Regions from separate parts of the Rhizobium sp. AN73 genome, predicted to be linked through region 1. Evidence: predicted binding sites of a transcription regulator. Region 1 holds the regulator's gene; the other holds the start of a gene.

Region 1 (7,974 bases):
ATGTAATAAAGAAAGAGGGGTGCGGCCTGCCGCGCCCCTCATTCCGCTCCGGTGCCATTCCGCCTTGGCGATTGTCTCCGGTTGACAGTTCCCATCCATCGTCGTCCACATAATTGTTTATGGATTACAGATGGATAGGATGTATCAACCTTGACGCTTGCCAGACTTTGTTACAGTCAGGCGGCAAGCATCTTCGGATGGTCCAGCGGTCTCGTTTTGATGACTTTTTGATTTGCCCGATATCGCACCGTGCTCTTGAGGCACGCCGAGGGAACTCTAATGAACACATCGATCCTTTTGCTGATACTGGCGCTGATCGGCATCGGCAGTTATCTGCTCGGCAGCCGCCGCGCCGTTGCTCTGTCTGGCGGGCGTCCCTCCAGCATGCATTCCCGTGCTGGTTATCACGGTTCCTACGCCGTCGTCTGGGCCGTGCTGCCCGCGGCGCTCATTCTCTGTATCTGGCTTGTTATCAGCCCGCTGGTCGTCACCTCGGCGGTGCGCGGCGAATTTCCTGAGGATGTGCGCGCCCAATCCGAAGCGCAGCAGAGCCTGACCTACGGTATGGTGACGTCCATCGCCCGCGGTCTTCAGCGGCTGACGCCGGAAGAAACCGCAAAGGTTGATGCGGATACGGCCGCCGTAAGATCGCTTCTGGCATCAAAGGGCGTGGCAATCGCCGGTGACCCTGAGCGTTTCATGGTCGATGCTGCCCAGACGCTGAACGCGATGACCTCGACCAGCCGCCTGGGAATGGTCGCCACCGTGTTGCTGGCCGCATTCGCCGGCGCCGCCTATGCGCTGCGTTCGATCGCGCCGCGCTTTCGGGCGCGCAACAGGGTCGAAAGGGTCATTCTCGCGGCTCTGCTCGTCGCGTCCTCCATCGCCATCCTGACGACCATCGGCATCGTATTGTCGATGCTCTCGGAAGCGATCCAGTTCTTCACCATGGTTCCGGCGCACCAGTTCTTCTTCGGAACCGTGTGGGATCCGCGTTTTGCGGCCGCCGGTACGACTGACTCCTCCGGCCAGTTCGGCCTGATCCCGCTGCTCGCCGGCACGCTCTATATCGGTTTCGTCGCCATGCTGGTCGCCGTGCCGGTCGGGTTGTTCTCGGCGATCTACATGTCGGAATATGCGACGCCGCGCCTTCGCTCGGTTGTAAAGCCGCTGCTCGAGGTTCTCGCGGGTATCCCCACAATCGTCTACGGCTTCTTCGCCCTGACAACGGTTGGTCCGTTCCTGCGAGACATTTCCACGCAGATCAGCGGTCTGGCGACGGGCAACTACGCCAACTTCATCCAGGCGCAGAGCGTCATCACCGCCGGCTTCGTCATGGGCATCATGCTGATCCCCTACGTCTCGTCGCTGTCGGACGACATCATCACCGCCGTGCCGCGTTCGCTGCGCGATGGTTCTCTCGGTCTCGGTGCCACGCGCTCTGAAACCATCAAGAAGGTCATCGTTCCCGCCGCTCTTCCCGGCATCGTCGGCGCCGTGCTGATGACGGCATCGCGTGCGATCGGCGAAACCATGATCGTGGTTCTCGCGGCCGGCGTTGCTGCCCGCCTGCAGCTCAACCCGTTCGAACCCATGACCACCGTGACGGTCAAGATCGTCAGCCAGCTGACCGGCGACCTTGAATTCACCTCGCCGCAAACGCTGGTGGCCTTCGCGCTGGGCATCACGCTTTTCGCGATCACGCTTTGCCTGAATATCTACGCGCTTTACATTGTGCGCAAATACCGGGAGCAATATGAATGACCGACATCGTTTCTCCCGCGGCAGGTGCCGCCGTGAACAAGGCCACGCGCCGTGATATCGGCATTAAGCGCCGCTATGCCGCCGAACGCCGCTTCCGCGCTTATGGATTGGCCGCGATCTCGTTCGGTCTCATCTTCCTCTTTCTGCTGCTTTGGTCGGTCGTCTCCAAGGGCCACACCGCCTTCCAGCAGACGATGATCACGGTTCCGGTCGAGTTTTCCGAGTTGATCATCGACCCGAAGAACGAGCGGGCCACAAATCCCGCAAAGCTGATGACGGCCAATTACCCCGTCCTCGCCCGTGATGCGGTCGCGAAGGTTCTCGGTGTCGCGCCGACGGACAAGGCCGGTCTTCGCGCCGTTAACGTCATGATCTCCGACAGCGTGCGTACCCAGCTGCGTGATATCGTCGTCGCCGATCCTGCCGTCATCGGCACCACGCGCAGCGTTACGCTTCTGGCGTCGGGCGATGTCGACAGCGCCTTCAAGGGCCAGGTCGATCTGTCGGTGGATGAAGCGAACCGCCGTATCTCCAACCAGCAGCTTGGCTGGATGAACCAGCTCGCCGAAAGCGGACAGCTCGGCAAGCATTTCAACACCGGTATCTTCGTCAACGGCGCTTCGAGCCGTCCGGAAGCGGCAGGTGTCGGCGTTGCCTTGATCGGCTCGTTCTACATGATGCTGATCGTGCTGGTGCTGTCGCTGCCGATCGGTGTCGCGGCCTCGATCTATCTTGAGGAATTTGCCCCGAAGAACCGGTTGACGGACCTTATCGAGGTGAACATCAACAATCTCGCGGCTGTTCCCTCCATCGTCTACGGTCTGCTCGGCCTTTCGGTTTTCATCAACTTCATGGGCTTTCCACGCTCCGCCTCTCTGGTCGGCGGCCTGGTCCTGACGCTGATGACCTTGCCGACCATCATCATCGCGACCCGCGCCGCATTGAAGGCTGTACCACCGTCGATCCGCGCCGCAGCGCTCGGTCTTGGCGCTTCCAAGATGCAGACGATTTTCCACCACGTCCTGCCGCTCGCGATGCCTGGTATTCTGACCGGCACCATCATCGGTCTCGCCCACGCATTGGGCGAAACGGCGCCGCTGCTTTTGATCGGCATGGTGGCATTCGTCGCGAACTATCCGACAACGCCGATGGATCCGTCCACGGCCCTGCCGGTGCAGATTTACATGTGGGCGAACGAAGCTGAGCGTGCCTTTGTCGAACGGACATCTGGCGCTATCATCATTCTGCTTCTGTTCCTCATTCTCATGAATGTTGGCGCAATCCTGTTGCGTCGCCGCTTTGAACGGCGCTGGTAGAGGGAGCTAGAGCAATGAACATGTTGTCGGAAGCAGCAGTTGAAAAGGCGCTGGACAAGAAAATGAATGAAGTCTCATACAAGATGATCGGCAAGGACGTTTCGGTTTATTACGGCGAAAAGCGCGCGCTTTACGACGTGAACCTCAATGTCCGCGAAAACACGGTGACTGCGCTTATCGGCCCGTCCGGTTGCGGTAAATCCACTTTCCTGCGCACCTTGAACCGCATGAACGACACGATCGACGGTTGCCGGGTCACGGGCAAGATCACACTCGACACCGACGATATCTACGATCAGCAGATCGACGTCGTGGAACTGCGTGCCCGTGTCGGTATGGTGTTCCAGAAGCCGAACCCGTTTCCGAAGACGATTTACGAGAACATCGCCTACGGTCCGCGTATCCACGGTCTCGCCCGCAACAAGGCGGATATGGACCAGATCGTCGAGCAGAGCCTGCAGAAAGCTGGTCTCTGGAATGAGGCGAAGGACCGTTTGCTGGAATCCGGTACGGGCCTCTCCGGCGGTCAGCAGCAGCGTCTGTGCATTGCACGCGCGATTGCCGTCAGCCCGGAAGTGATCCTGATGGACGAGCCGTGCTCGGCGCTTGATCCGATCGCGACTGCGAAGGTCGAGGAACTGATCCACGAACTGCGCACCAACTACACCATCGTCATCGTCACCCACTCCATGCAGCAGGCGGCGCGTGTTTCCCAGCGCACGGCCATGTTCCACCTTGGTCATCTTGTCGAAGAAAACGAAACCGACAAGATGTTTACCAATCCGGACGACCAGCGCACGCAGGACTACATCATGGGCCGCTTCGGCTGATCCCCGGCCGGCGTTTTATCGAAACCGAACAAGACTGGTGCCTCTGCCGTGCCCGCTTTCGGGCACGCGCATGCAGGCCAAGCCGGAGGACTAGACCATGACACAGACAACGACCCATTCGCATATCCTGTCCGCCTACGACGACGAGTTGAAGTTTCTGACGCGCCGCATCGCCGAAATGGGCGGTCTTGCCGAGCAGATGTGCGGTGAAGCCGTGCGGGCACTCGTCAATTCCGATGCAGCACTTGCGCAGAAGGTCATTTCCGACGACGCGATCCTCGACTATTCCGAGCGCGAAATCGGCGACAAGGCCATCGTCACCATCGCCAGACGTCAGCCGGTGGCGGCCGATCTTCGCGAGATCATCGGTACCCTGCGTATCGCCGCCGATCTCGAGCGCGTCGGCGATCTCGGCAAGAACACGGCCAAGCGCGTTATCGCGGTTGCCGGAACCGGCGTGCCGCGCAAGCTCGCCCGCGGCATCGAACATCTGTCCGAACTGGCGCTGGTGCAGTTGAAGGAAGTGCTTGACGTCTATTCCACACGTTCCGCCGAGAAGGCCAATGCCATCCGCGAGCGCGACGAGGAAATCGACGCCATGTACACGTCGCTCTTCCGTGAGCTTCTGACCTACATGATGGAAGATCCGCGCAACATCACCACCTGCACGCATCTTCTGTTCTGCGCCAAGAACATCGAGCGTATCGGCGATCATGCCACGAACATCGCTGAAACGATTTATTACATGACCACCGGCAGCCAGCCGGAGGGCGAGCGTCCGAAGGACGACAGTTCCAACACACTCGGTTCGGTGACCGAGTAACAGACAAGCAGAAGCTTGCGGAGTTCAGCATATGGTGCCCAAGATTGCAGTTGTGGAAGACGAGGAAGCGTTGAGCGTCCTGCTTCGTTACAATCTCGAGGCTGAGGGATACGACGTCGACACGATACCCCGTGGCGACGAGGCGGAAATCAGGCTGCAGGAGCGTATTCCGGACCTTCTCATCCTGGATTGGATGTTGCCGGGCGTTTCCGGTATCGAACTGTGCCGGCGCCTGAGAATGCGGCCGGAAACAGAACGCCTGCCCATCATCATGCTGACGGCGCGTGGCGAAGAGAGCGAGCGTGTTCGCGGTCTCGCCACCGGGGCTGACGATTATGTCGTCAAGCCGTTTTCCACGCCGGAACTCATGGCCCGGGTCAAGGCCATGTTGCGCCGGGCCCGTCCCGAGGTTCTCTCTTCGGTGCTGAAATGCGGCGATATCGAATTGGATCGCGAGACCCATCGCGTCCATCGCAAAAGCCGCGAAGTGCGCCTCGGCCCGACGGAATTCCGCTTGCTGGAATTCCTGATGACGTCGCCGGGCCGGGTGTTCTCCCGGTCGCAATTGCTGGATGGCGTCTGGGGTCACGATATTTACGTCGATGAGCGTACTGTCGACGTTCATGTCGGACGTCTGCGCAAGGCTTTGAATTTCTCGCATATGCAGGATGTCATCCGCACCGTGCGCGGCGCCGGATATTCGATGGAAGCCTGAGCCAAGCCGAACTCGACGGTTTCGCTAAGGCCAACATCACACCCAATAAATCGAAAAGCCCGAGACCGGAAACGGTGTCGGGCTTTTTTAATTATGACCTTTTCCATAACTCGACATCATCCTCCAGTTTGCCCGGAGGATCGGCGGTGCGTTGAAATCCGGATTGTCGGCTCAGGCCTGCCCGTGACGGAGGGTGGTTTCGGCACATCTGTCCGCAGACTAATCCCGAAACCGGAAACGGCGTCGGGGTTTTTAAGTCATAAAAAAACGGGCCCGAAGGCCCGTAGTTTTTGAGTGCTGAATGCGTGCCGCAACACTCAAGCCTTGCGGCGCTCGCTCACCGGCTGGTAGGCGAGTTTCGCATGGAACTTACAATAGGGCGAAGATTCCAGCGCTTCACAACCGCAGAAATGGAAGTCATCCTTCAGCGGATCGCCAACCGGCCACTTGCAGGTGCGCTCCGTCAGTTCCGTCAGCGTCAGGCGACGGGAAATCGGCGAGACCACGTTTTTGGAAGGAACGTAATCGAGAACCTGTGCGGTCTCGATATCGATCTCCTCGTGCAGCGCCGTTGCCGTGTTCGAGCGGGTGAGAATCCGCGCAGGTGCTGCGTTGACGCGGCCTGCGAAAGTCGTTGCGCGTGGGGCCGGTGCAGCGGTGCGCTTTGGCGCGGTGCGCGCCGAAGTGACCGGACCGCCAGCCTTGACGCGTCCCGGCAGGTTAAGACGATGGACCTTGCCGATCACGGCATTACGGCTGACGCCGCCCAGCTGCGCTGCAATCTGGCTGGCGCTAAGGCCCTCGGACCATAATTTCTTGAGTTTTTCGACTCGTTCGTCTGTCCAGTTCATGCCGCTTCTCCGCTCGTCGCGTGTATTTTCGGCAGAATCCCTCTCCGTCTCGCGGGCGTGCCGCAAGCGTGGTTTCCGCCAGATTTTCGGTGACTAGTTCCGCCGCATCGCAGTCTAGTAATTAGCGATTAACCTAGTGCTAGGCCGACTCCGTGGCAAGAGTCGCGGGAATCATCTGGATTCGATTTCCCGGTTTTCCCCAACTTGCTGGCGTATTGAGTCTGAAAGGCAACACCTTGGGGCTGGCCTGCTGCCGCATACTAGTGCTTGAGAAGCCCGGGAAACGCTGACTTTTGTTGACATCGGCAAACGAAGTGACAATAGTGCCCCTGCCGCCGCAAGGCGGCATTTTTGATTTTCAGGCGAGGGATAACCCCGCAAGCCTATTGACAACCGTTTGATAGCGCATCTGCGCAAGGAGTGATACAGCCATGGCCGAAGCCGGCGCGCCATTGTTTGATACGTTTTCAAGAGCCCCCCTGCGCTTCGAGCGCGGCGAGGGTGTATGGCTGTTCACGGAAAGCGGCGAGCGATATCTGGATTTTGCGGCCGGTGTTGCGGTCAACTCGTTGGGCCACGCCCATCCGCACCTCGTGGATGCGATCAAGACGCAGGCCGAGAAGGTCTGGCACGTCTCGAACCTCTATGAAGTGCCGGGACAGGAAAAGCTTGCCAAGCGCCTGACGGAAGCTACTTTCGCAGACAAGGTATTCTTCACCAATTCCGGCGCGGAAGCGCTGGAATGCGCGATCAAGACTGCGCGCCGTTATCACTATTCGAAAGGCCATCCGGAAAAGTTCCGCATCGTGACCTTTGAAGGCGCCTTCCACGGCCGCACGCTTGCGACGATCGCCGCCGGCGGCCAGCAGAAATATCTCGAAGGTTTCGGTCCCAAGGTTGAAGGTTTCGATCAGGTGCCGTTCGGCGATGTCGATGCTCTGAAGGCCGCCATCACGGCCGAGACGGCTGCACTTCTGATCGAGCCCATTCAGGGTGAGGGCGGCATTCGGGCGCCCAGCAAGGAATTCCTGCAAATCCTGCGCGGCTTGTGCGATGAGCACGGCCTGCTGTTGATTTTCGATGAGGTCCAGACGGGCGTCGGCCGCACGGGCAAGCTGTTTGCTTATGAGCATACGGGTGTTGCGCCCGATATCATGGCGGTCGCCAAGGGTATCGGCGGCGGTTTTCCGCTCGGGGCATGCCTTGCGACAGTGGATGCTGCTTCCGGCATGACGGCCGGCGTGCATGGCACCACCTATGGCGGCAACCCGCTGGCCATGGCAGTGGGCAATGCCGTGCTCGACGTCGTTCTCGCCGACGGTTTTCTCGAGAAAGTCCGTGACGTCGCGCTGGTCTTCCGGCAGGGTCTCGCCTCGCTCAAGGACCGTTATCCCGACGTGATCGAGGAAATCCGCGGCGAAGGCCTGCTTCTGGGCATCAAGGCGAAGGTTCCTTCAGGCGAGTTGCTGCAGGCCATGCGCGCGGAGCATCTGCTCGGTGTGCCCGCAGGCGACAACGTCATCCGTCTTCTGCCGCCACTCATCACCACGGCTGAAGAGGCCCGCGAGGGTCTGTCGCGTGTCGACGCGGCTGCCGCTTCCCTGACGGTAGCGAAACAGGCAAAAAGCGCCTGAAAAAATCAAGAGCGGGCCTCTCTTCAGGGGCTCGCAAGCAT
Region 2 (7,974 bases), 760 kb from region 1:
GATATTGCGGGAATTTGCCGCCGTTCTGAAGCGTTCAGTGCAGCCGCATGGGCATCTTTACCGGTTCGGCGGTGAGGAGTTCGTGGCCCTGTTGCCGACCATGGCGCATGAGGCGGCACTTGCCTTTTCGGCAGGTCTGCGGACAGCGATATTGGCGGATCTGCGCCGGCCGGATGGTTCGCCACTGACCGTCAGTATCGGGGTCGCCACGGCCTTCGAGGACGGGCAACTTTTCCGCGCGCTTCTATCGGAAGCCGATGCACGGCTTTATGCGGCAAAAAATAACGGCCGTGATCAGGTGCACGGCCGTTATGGAATGTGGGTTGGCTGATACCGGCAACCGTGCCGGCATCACCATGCATCAAATGTGCCTCAGGCGGCCTGCGCCAGTTCGGCAACCTTTGCTTCGGCGGCTGCAACGGCCTTTTCAACGGCTTCCGGGCCGAATGCCAGACCTTCGACGTAGATCACTTCCACATCCGTCATGCCCATGAAACCGAGAACGGTCTTGAGGTAAGGAACGGCGTGGTTCATCGAGACGGCCGGGCCTTCGGAATAAACGCCGGCGGCGGCCAGCACGATGTAGACCTTCTTGCCGGTAGCAAGGCCAACCGGGCCGGTTTCGGTGTACTTGAAGGTCTGGCCAGCGCGGGCGACGTTGTCGATCCACGACTTCAGGCCGGAATAGATGTTGAAGTTGATGAGGCCGGTGCCGATGACGACAGTGTCGGCGGCCATAAGCTCTGCAACCAGCTTGTCGGAATAATCGGCTGCAACCGCTTCTTCAGCCGTGCGCTGGTCGGGAGCCTTGCGGATCGCAGCGGTCTTGACGGTGTCGAGATGCGGAATGGGGTCGGCAGCGAGATCGCGGTGGACAAGGGTGTTGGAAGCCGACTTGGCCTTCAGCTTGTTTGCGAGTTCGCCGGAAAACTTGTTGGAAACCGATTCGTCGCCACGCGGGCTGGAGGTGATGAGCAGAATGTTGGACATGGTCTTTTCCTTGCATAAGCGATGGATTGACGGGCGCCTTGGGAGGGCAGGAGGGCACGATGCATCTCCTTTGCCCCCTATATGGAAAATTGCAGCCATCAAGAAAACTGTGATAATGTGGAAGCGATCTATCGAAGAAATGGATGGAATATGGACGCGAACCCGACGCTCGACCAATTGCAGGTATTTTTGACGGTTGCCGAGACCGGCAGTTTCTCCGCCGCTTCGCGGGCGCTCAATCGTGCCCAGTCGGTGGTCAGCTACACCATCGCCAATCTCGAGGCGCAGCTTGAAGTCAGCCTGTTCGAGCGCAACGGCGTGCGCCAGCCGCGGCTGACGGACGAGGGGCGCGCCATGCTGGAGGATGCAAGGCGCATCGTCGCTGGTCTGCAGGAAATGCGCGCGCGCGCCAAGGGGTTGAAACAGGGGCTGGAGGCCGAGCTCTCCGTCGCCATCAGCACCATGGTGCCAGCGGAGGCCGTGGTTGCGGTGCTTCGCGATTTTCGCAAGGAATTCCCTACCGTTACCCTCAACCTCAATGTGGGTGAGTTGGGCATGGTGATGGATATGGTGCTCTCCCGCAAGGCTGGCATCGGCATCGGCGGGGCGCTGCTGCGCCAGGATGACGAACTCGTCGTCGAAAAGGTAGGCCATTCCTTCATGCTGCCGGTCGCCGCCGCCGATCATCCGCTGGCACAGATCGAGAGGCCGCTGGTTCTGGGCGATGTCCGCGAGGAGGTCCAGCTCGTCGTCACCGATGCATCGGGGCTGACCAAGGGCCGTGATTTCAACGTGCTGTCCTACAAGACATGGCGGGTCAGCGACATCGCCACGAAATACCAGCTCATCAAGGGCGGTCTCGGCTGGGGCGGTCTGCCCGCATCGATCGTGCGCAACGATCTTACCAATGGCAGCCTGAAGGCACTTGATCTCGAAGCCTATGAGCAGGGTGAATATCCGATCTTTGCGCTGCGCCGGGTGGATTCACCCGCCGGTCCCGCTGGCCAGTGGCTTGCCACGGCCTTTCAGCAGCGTCTGTCGGCATGTCCGAACCAGAAGGATTTCAACAGGATAATTGCCGGAGGCAAACAGCGGACTATTTCTGTCGCCGCCGAGTGACATGCGTTGATTGAGTGACCAATTGACGAAGGTGAATGGCCTGCCTTATACAGGAAACACGGTCAGCAGTTCACCGAGGCATCGCCGTCCCGCAAGGGAAGCTAAACCTGCATTTGAAAGATTGACAGCACTTATCCCGTGCCTTGTCGGAAGCCGGCGATCAGCGACACCTTTTCGGAATGGCACTTGAGGGTAAGTCATGCCACGTTCGATTCTTTCCATTGATATCTCAGACCTCTCGACCTTTGCCAAATCGCTGCGCGAACAGATCGGCAGGCTGGACCACCAGCCGAGCCATGTGGAGATGCTCAATCTTTTGAGCCGTGCTGCTGGGTTTCGCAATTTCCAGCATCTGCGCGCCGCGCATGCGCCATCCGCTGAAAGCGGGTCTTCTCCGCCGGAAACGATGCCAGCTGCCAATGAGGGCAGGGTGCTGAAAACCGCGCGGGTTTTCGATGCCACCGGCAGGCTGGTGCAATGGCCGGCCCGCCGCTCCCAACAGGAACTGTGCCTCTGGTATCTATGGGCGAAAATTCCCGCCGGAGACAAATTTTCCGAAAGGGAATTCAGCGGGCTGCTGGATGGGCTGCATCTGTTTGGCGATGCCGCGATGTTGCGGCGCGATATGGTGGGCCTGAGGCTCATCCGCCGTAACCGCGATGGCAGCGACTATCAACGCATCGAACAAAAGCCGCCGTCGGAACTGCCGCTGTTGCTGCGGATCGTGAGCGGTCGCGATTGAGGAGCAATCCTCAATGTCGATGACATAGTTGGTGAAACCTCTTCACCATCATCTTCGGGCTTGACCCGAGGATCCACTTCCGAAGCGGTTATGGATCCTCGCCTCAAGGGCGAGGATGACGTCGGTGGAAGCGTTGTCGACAACCTCACCCTCCCAGCCAGTTAAGGCCGGGAGGGTGAAGTCTTTACAGAACGAGGCGGAACTTTGCGAAGCCTTCCGCACCGTCACCGGCATCCTCGATTTTCGCGCCCTTGATATCGGCCGCATAGTGACGACCCTTCGGGCCGGTCTCGAAGATCGCGGTCGTATTGGCGACCGGGGCAAAGGACCAGTTGGCGTCCGCCGACGGGTTGATGGTGCCCTGATCGATGATATAGCGCACGATCACGTCGCGGTTGGTGTCTGGCGCCACGAAGATTACCTTGTCGGCGGCGATATCGGGGAACTTGCCACCGCCGCTTGCACGGTAATTGTTGGTTGCCACCACGAATTTCTGCTCGGGGTCAATCGGCTTGCCGTTGAATTGCAGGTTGACGATGCGGTTGCTGTCGGGGTTGACCGCCTTGCCGTCCTTGTCGAATTTCGCCGGCTTGGAAATGTCGATCTGGTAGGTCACGCCATCGATGACGTCGTAATTATAGGACGGAAAATCCGCGTTGAGCAGCGGTGCGTCCTTTGCACCGGCCTCGACCGTGTTGAACATGCCGGCCGACATTTCCAGCCAGTTCTTTACCTGCGCACCGTTGATCAGCACCGCCTGCACCGTGTTGGGGTAGAGATAGAGGTCGGCGACGTTCTTGATGGCAATGTCACCGGCGGGGACATCGGTATAATAGTCAGCACCGCCGCGACCGCCCGACTTGAAGGGTGCCGCTGCCGAAAGCACGGGCAGGTCCTTATATTGCCCTTCCTTCAGCATGTCCTTGATGTACCAGGTCTGGGCGTTGGAGACGATCTGCACGGAAGGATCGTCAGCCACCAGCGCGAAGTAGGAATAGAGGGGGGCAGACGTCTTGCCGACCGGGCGGCGCACATAGGCAAGTGCTGCTTCGTGATCGGCCTTGGCGGCGGCGATGACCTCCGGTTTGTCCGTGAAATCGGCAACGACCTTGCGGTTTTCGTCACGGTGGTAGATCGGCCGGGCCTCGGAGGTGAAGTCGACGATCTTCCAGCTCTTGCCGTCCTTTTCGAGCAGCAGGTCGATGAGGCCCATATGCGAGCCCCAGAAACCGGCCATCACGGCGGGCTTGCCCAACAGCGTACCCTTGACCGCATCCGCACCTTCAATGCCGTCCCAGGTCTTCGGACCGGGGAAGACCAGATGCTGGTGACCGGTGAAGATGGCGTCGATGCCCTCGACGCCCGCCAGATAAAGCGAGGCATTTTCCATGCGATCGCTCTGGCCCTTGCCGTCGATGCCGGAATGGGAAAGCGCGATGATGATATCGGCGCCTTCTTCCTTCATGGCTGGCACCCAGGCTTTGGCCGCCTCGACGATGTCGCGCGTCTGGGCCTTGCCCTCGAGGTTCTTCGAATCCCACATCATGATCTGCGGCGGCACGAAGCCGATGACGCCGACCTTGACCGGGCTGGTTACGCCCGCGCCGTCACGGATCTGCTTTTCGAGGATGACGTAGGGCTTGAAGAACAGATCGTCCTTCTTGGGATCGGAAGCCAGCTCACCTTTTGTGAGGTTGGCGCAGACGTAAGGGAAACCGGCGCCCGCCAGCGTGTTGAACATGTAGTCGAGTCCGTAATTGAACTCGTGATTGCCGAGCGTGCCGCAATCATAGCCCAGTACATTCATGGCGTTGACGACGGGGTGCTTGTCGCCAGCCTTCATGCCGCGCTCATAGGCAATGTAGTCGCCGAGCGGGTTGCCCTGCAGGAAGTCGCCATTGTCCACCAGCATCGAGTTTCCGGCCTCGGCGCGGATGGCGCCGATGATCGAGGCGGTGCGCGCCAGACCCATCGTGTCGTTTGGTTTGTCGGCGTAATAATCATAGGGAAAGACGTGAACGTGGATGTCAGTCGTTTCCATGATGCGCAGATGCGCCTGATTGGCTGCGGCGCGGGCGGCAAAGGGGTGCAACAGCACCAGTGCCGAGGAGGCGGCGATGCCACCGAGAAGCGAACGGCGGGTGATGGGGTGGAGAGCGAGAAGCGACGACATGGGAACTCCTTCGTATGAAGCTTGCTCTGTCATGAAAAACGACAAGGTAGAAGCAATCGCCGAGGAGTCCATCAACAAAATGACAAGCCCATGACAGGGTGGGCCTTTTTCAACCGTTTGATAAATTTTTTGTCACAAGGCTACCGCGCGCCCATGGCGCGCATCGGGAATGCGCCATGTCCGGGTTGCGCATTCCAGCTTTCGAAAACGTCGGGTTAGCGGGCGAGTGTCGGTTTCACTTCTTCGTGGAAGAAGCGGAAATAGGAGGAAAGCTGCGCCAGCGTGTTGGTGGAAAGCTTGAGCTGCAGGCCGAGGCGGTTCTGGTGCTGCCATTGCACCTCGCCCTCGATGAAGCCCAGATCCTCGCTCTGCACCTTCACCCGGCTTCCCTTGGCGGCAGCGAAAGGTCCGTCCAGTTCGAGCGCCATGCCCGTGGCGGAAAGGTCCACCACGCGGCCCCGGGTCGACTGGCTGAAATAGTGCACAGTCGCGTAGATCTCGAGTCTTGCTGCGCGTCGCGGTGCGGGTCGCCATATTCAGGTTGTTTGTCATTTCGCTACTCAAATCAATTGTTTCCGATGCTTGCATCATGGCGCAGAAAGTTTGAAAGCCGTTTAGTTCTTCTATTAAAATTGTAAGTAATTTTGCGATTATGCTGTATCAATACGGCACTGGTAGCAATTGTTGCGGGCAGAGCGCACATGCACATAGGCAACGTCGCCACGCTCCAGCAGATGTCCCGCGCGCGCGACAATCTCGCCCGTCGCGGTCACCGCTCCGGTGCCGTAGACAATGCGGTCGTCGGCGCCATATCCGCGCACGATATAATCAGGGCTGTCCAGCATCGGTGGAACGGCATCCGTCTGCGGGTAACGCCCGCAGTCCTCCGCATGAAGAAATATCGGGCCCGTTTCGGCATAGGGCTGGAGCGAAGGGAAGGGCCGGTAGGCAAGGATCAGCATGCCTTCGCCGGCATCAATCTTGCCAAGGCAATGGCGGCAGGGCATGCCGCCGGGAGAAACGGCTTTTTCCGGCTGGTTGCCATAGGCGTCCGCAGCGCCTGCACGGAAGGCTGCGGCTTGCCTCTCCGGCATTGCGGTGAAAACGAGATCGGTCATGTGAAGCTCCATTTGGTTCGGATCGGCGTTGCTTCTTTGCAGCTATGACCCCGAAACAGACCTCTATCCACCCGATTCTTGACAGGTGATGCAACCAGCCCATTGCGTGACTCGTTAGCATCGGGAATCAGTGGCGCTCCTCGATCCCGGAAGGTCTGATTTTATGTTCCGTCGTTTTCTGGCCGCCGTCCCGCTGGCTTTCGTTTCGTTGACGGTTCCGATTGACACGCAGGCGCAGGTCGCCTCCGGTCTCGATGGCCTCTCCGACGATCAGCTGCAGCAGGCGGTCAATTTCGTCATCGGCAATGCGATCTTCTCGCTTTATCACGAGGGCGCGCGCATGCTGATCTCGGATTTCGGAACGCCGGAGACCGGCAGCGCGCAGGCCCCGGCGGACCAGCTGGCGGGCACGCTCATCCTTCAGGCCAATGAGGAATGGCTCGATACCGCGCTCGTCAACGCCACCGACAGCTGGTATCTGGCCCGCGAGGCGGAGGCCTTGCCCGAGCACGAAGCACCGGTCTTTTCGGCGCTCATTCCCGACAAGAGCCGCGACCGCAACATGGCCTGCCTGATGGTTGGCCGCGACAAGGACGGTTACGGCGATCTTGCCACCATGATGGGACTGCCCAATAACGAATTCGCCAAATGCGGTGCCGCCTATCCGCATGTCGCCTCGGCGTGGGAAGATTTCCTGACACCTCATCGCACGCAGACGCCGTCCAGATTTACCGTGAGTTACATGCCGCCGCGCGATCCGGAGCTTGAACCCTACGCCATCATGGTCAAGGAATCGAAAGTTCTCGATCTCATCAGCCGTAGTTTCGGCGCTTATGGCCTGAAGGGCGATGTCAAGTTGACGGCGCGGTCCTGTGGGCGTCCCGATGTCTACTGGTCGTCGGAAAAGCGCGAGATCACCTATTGCTACGAGCTGGGTAAATTCCAGGCGGAGCTGATTGCCGACCATCTCCTGAACAATGTCACGGAAGACAAGGGTTCCGCCGGTGGGCAGACCCCGACGGCGGTCACTCTGGAAAGAGAAATCTGAGGCCAGGCACCGGATGCACGGCAACCTGTCCTCTTGAAACGGGAGGATATTGCCATGCCGAAGGTTGTCGTTCGCAATTTTTCCATTTCGATTGACGGATATGGCGCCGGGCCGGACCAGTCTCTTCAGAACCCGCTGGGCGTGAACGGCGAAACGCTGCATCAATGGGCGTTCAAGACCCGCACCTTCCACCGCATGTTTGGAAAGGAGGGCGGCTCGACCAGTACGGATGAGGATTTTACCGAAAAGAGCTTCGCAAATATCGGCGCATGGATTTTGGGACGCAACATGTTCGGGCCTATCCGCGGCGCATGGCCGGATGAAAACTGGAAGGGCTGGTGGGGCGATGAGCCACCCTATCACGTCCCCGTTTTTGTGTTGACGCACCATGCGCGCGCCTCTTTCACGATGAAGGGTGGCACCGTCTTCCATTTCGTCACGACAGGTATCAAGGCCGCTCTCGACATGGCGCTGGAGGCGGCAAACGGCAAGGATGTCAGGATCGGCGGTGGTGTTTCCACCATCCGGCAGTATATGGCCGAAGGAATGATCGACGAATTGCATCTGGCGCTTGCGCCGGTGTTTCTCGGCAGGGGTGAGAATCTCTTCGAAGGGCTGGATATGCCTGCGCTTGGTTATCGCTGCACCGGAACGGTGGCGGGCGAGGGCGCTACCCATCTGGTTATCGACAAGGGCTGAATGCCGCGCCGTTCAGGGTATCCCCACCAACATTGCGCAGCGGTTTTCTGCGCTGACATTTCCCCCACTCCCTCATTCCTGTGAC

The links. Region 1 encodes PhoB, which activates phosphate uptake and scavenging genes when phosphate is short. Its sites were predicted from a motif close to TGTCATNNANCTGTCAT; they were not measured.
Region 2: RBH10_RS16880 (bifunctional 2',3'-cyclic-nucleotide 2'-phosphodiesterase/3'-nucleotidase) is a predicted target of PhoB. The motif match lies at 5,104-5,120, and genes of this name have one in related genera.

Annotation. Positions count from the first base shown of each region.
Region 1 covers NZ_JARWME010000002.1:2,157,858-2,165,831, reverse strand. Annotated here, with positions in the region: gene RBH10_RS20605 (substrate-binding domain-containing protein) at 1-6, shown strand, start outside; gene pstC (phosphate ABC transporter permease subunit PstC) at 280-1,764, shown strand; gene pstA (phosphate ABC transporter permease PstA) at 1,761-3,080, shown strand; gene pstB (phosphate ABC transporter ATP-binding protein PstB) at 3,095-3,910, shown strand; gene phoU (phosphate signaling complex protein PhoU) at 4,008-4,733, shown strand; gene phoB (phosphate regulon transcriptional regulator PhoB) at 4,765-5,448, shown strand; gene RBH10_RS20575 (GcrA family cell cycle regulator) at 5,766-6,299, opposite strand; gene RBH10_RS20570 (aspartate aminotransferase family protein) at 6,731-7,933, shown strand.
Region 2 covers NZ_JARWME010000002.1:1,398,417-1,406,390, reverse strand. Annotated here, with positions in the region: gene RBH10_RS16900 (diguanylate cyclase) at 1-331, shown strand, start outside; gene RBH10_RS16895 (FMN-dependent NADH-azoreductase) at 373-990, opposite strand; gene RBH10_RS16890 (LysR family transcriptional regulator) at 1,141-2,109, shown strand; gene RBH10_RS16885 (DUF2087 domain-containing protein) at 2,309-2,851, shown strand; gene RBH10_RS16880 (bifunctional 2',3'-cyclic-nucleotide 2'-phosphodiesterase/3'-nucleotidase) at 3,036-5,024, opposite strand; partial or broken gene RBH10_RS16875 (PilZ domain-containing protein) at 5,240-5,576, opposite strand; gene RBH10_RS16870 (DUF1203 domain-containing protein) at 5,675-6,142, opposite strand; gene RBH10_RS16865 (DUF4344 domain-containing metallopeptidase) at 6,306-7,190, shown strand; gene RBH10_RS16860 (dihydrofolate reductase family protein) at 7,245-7,889, shown strand.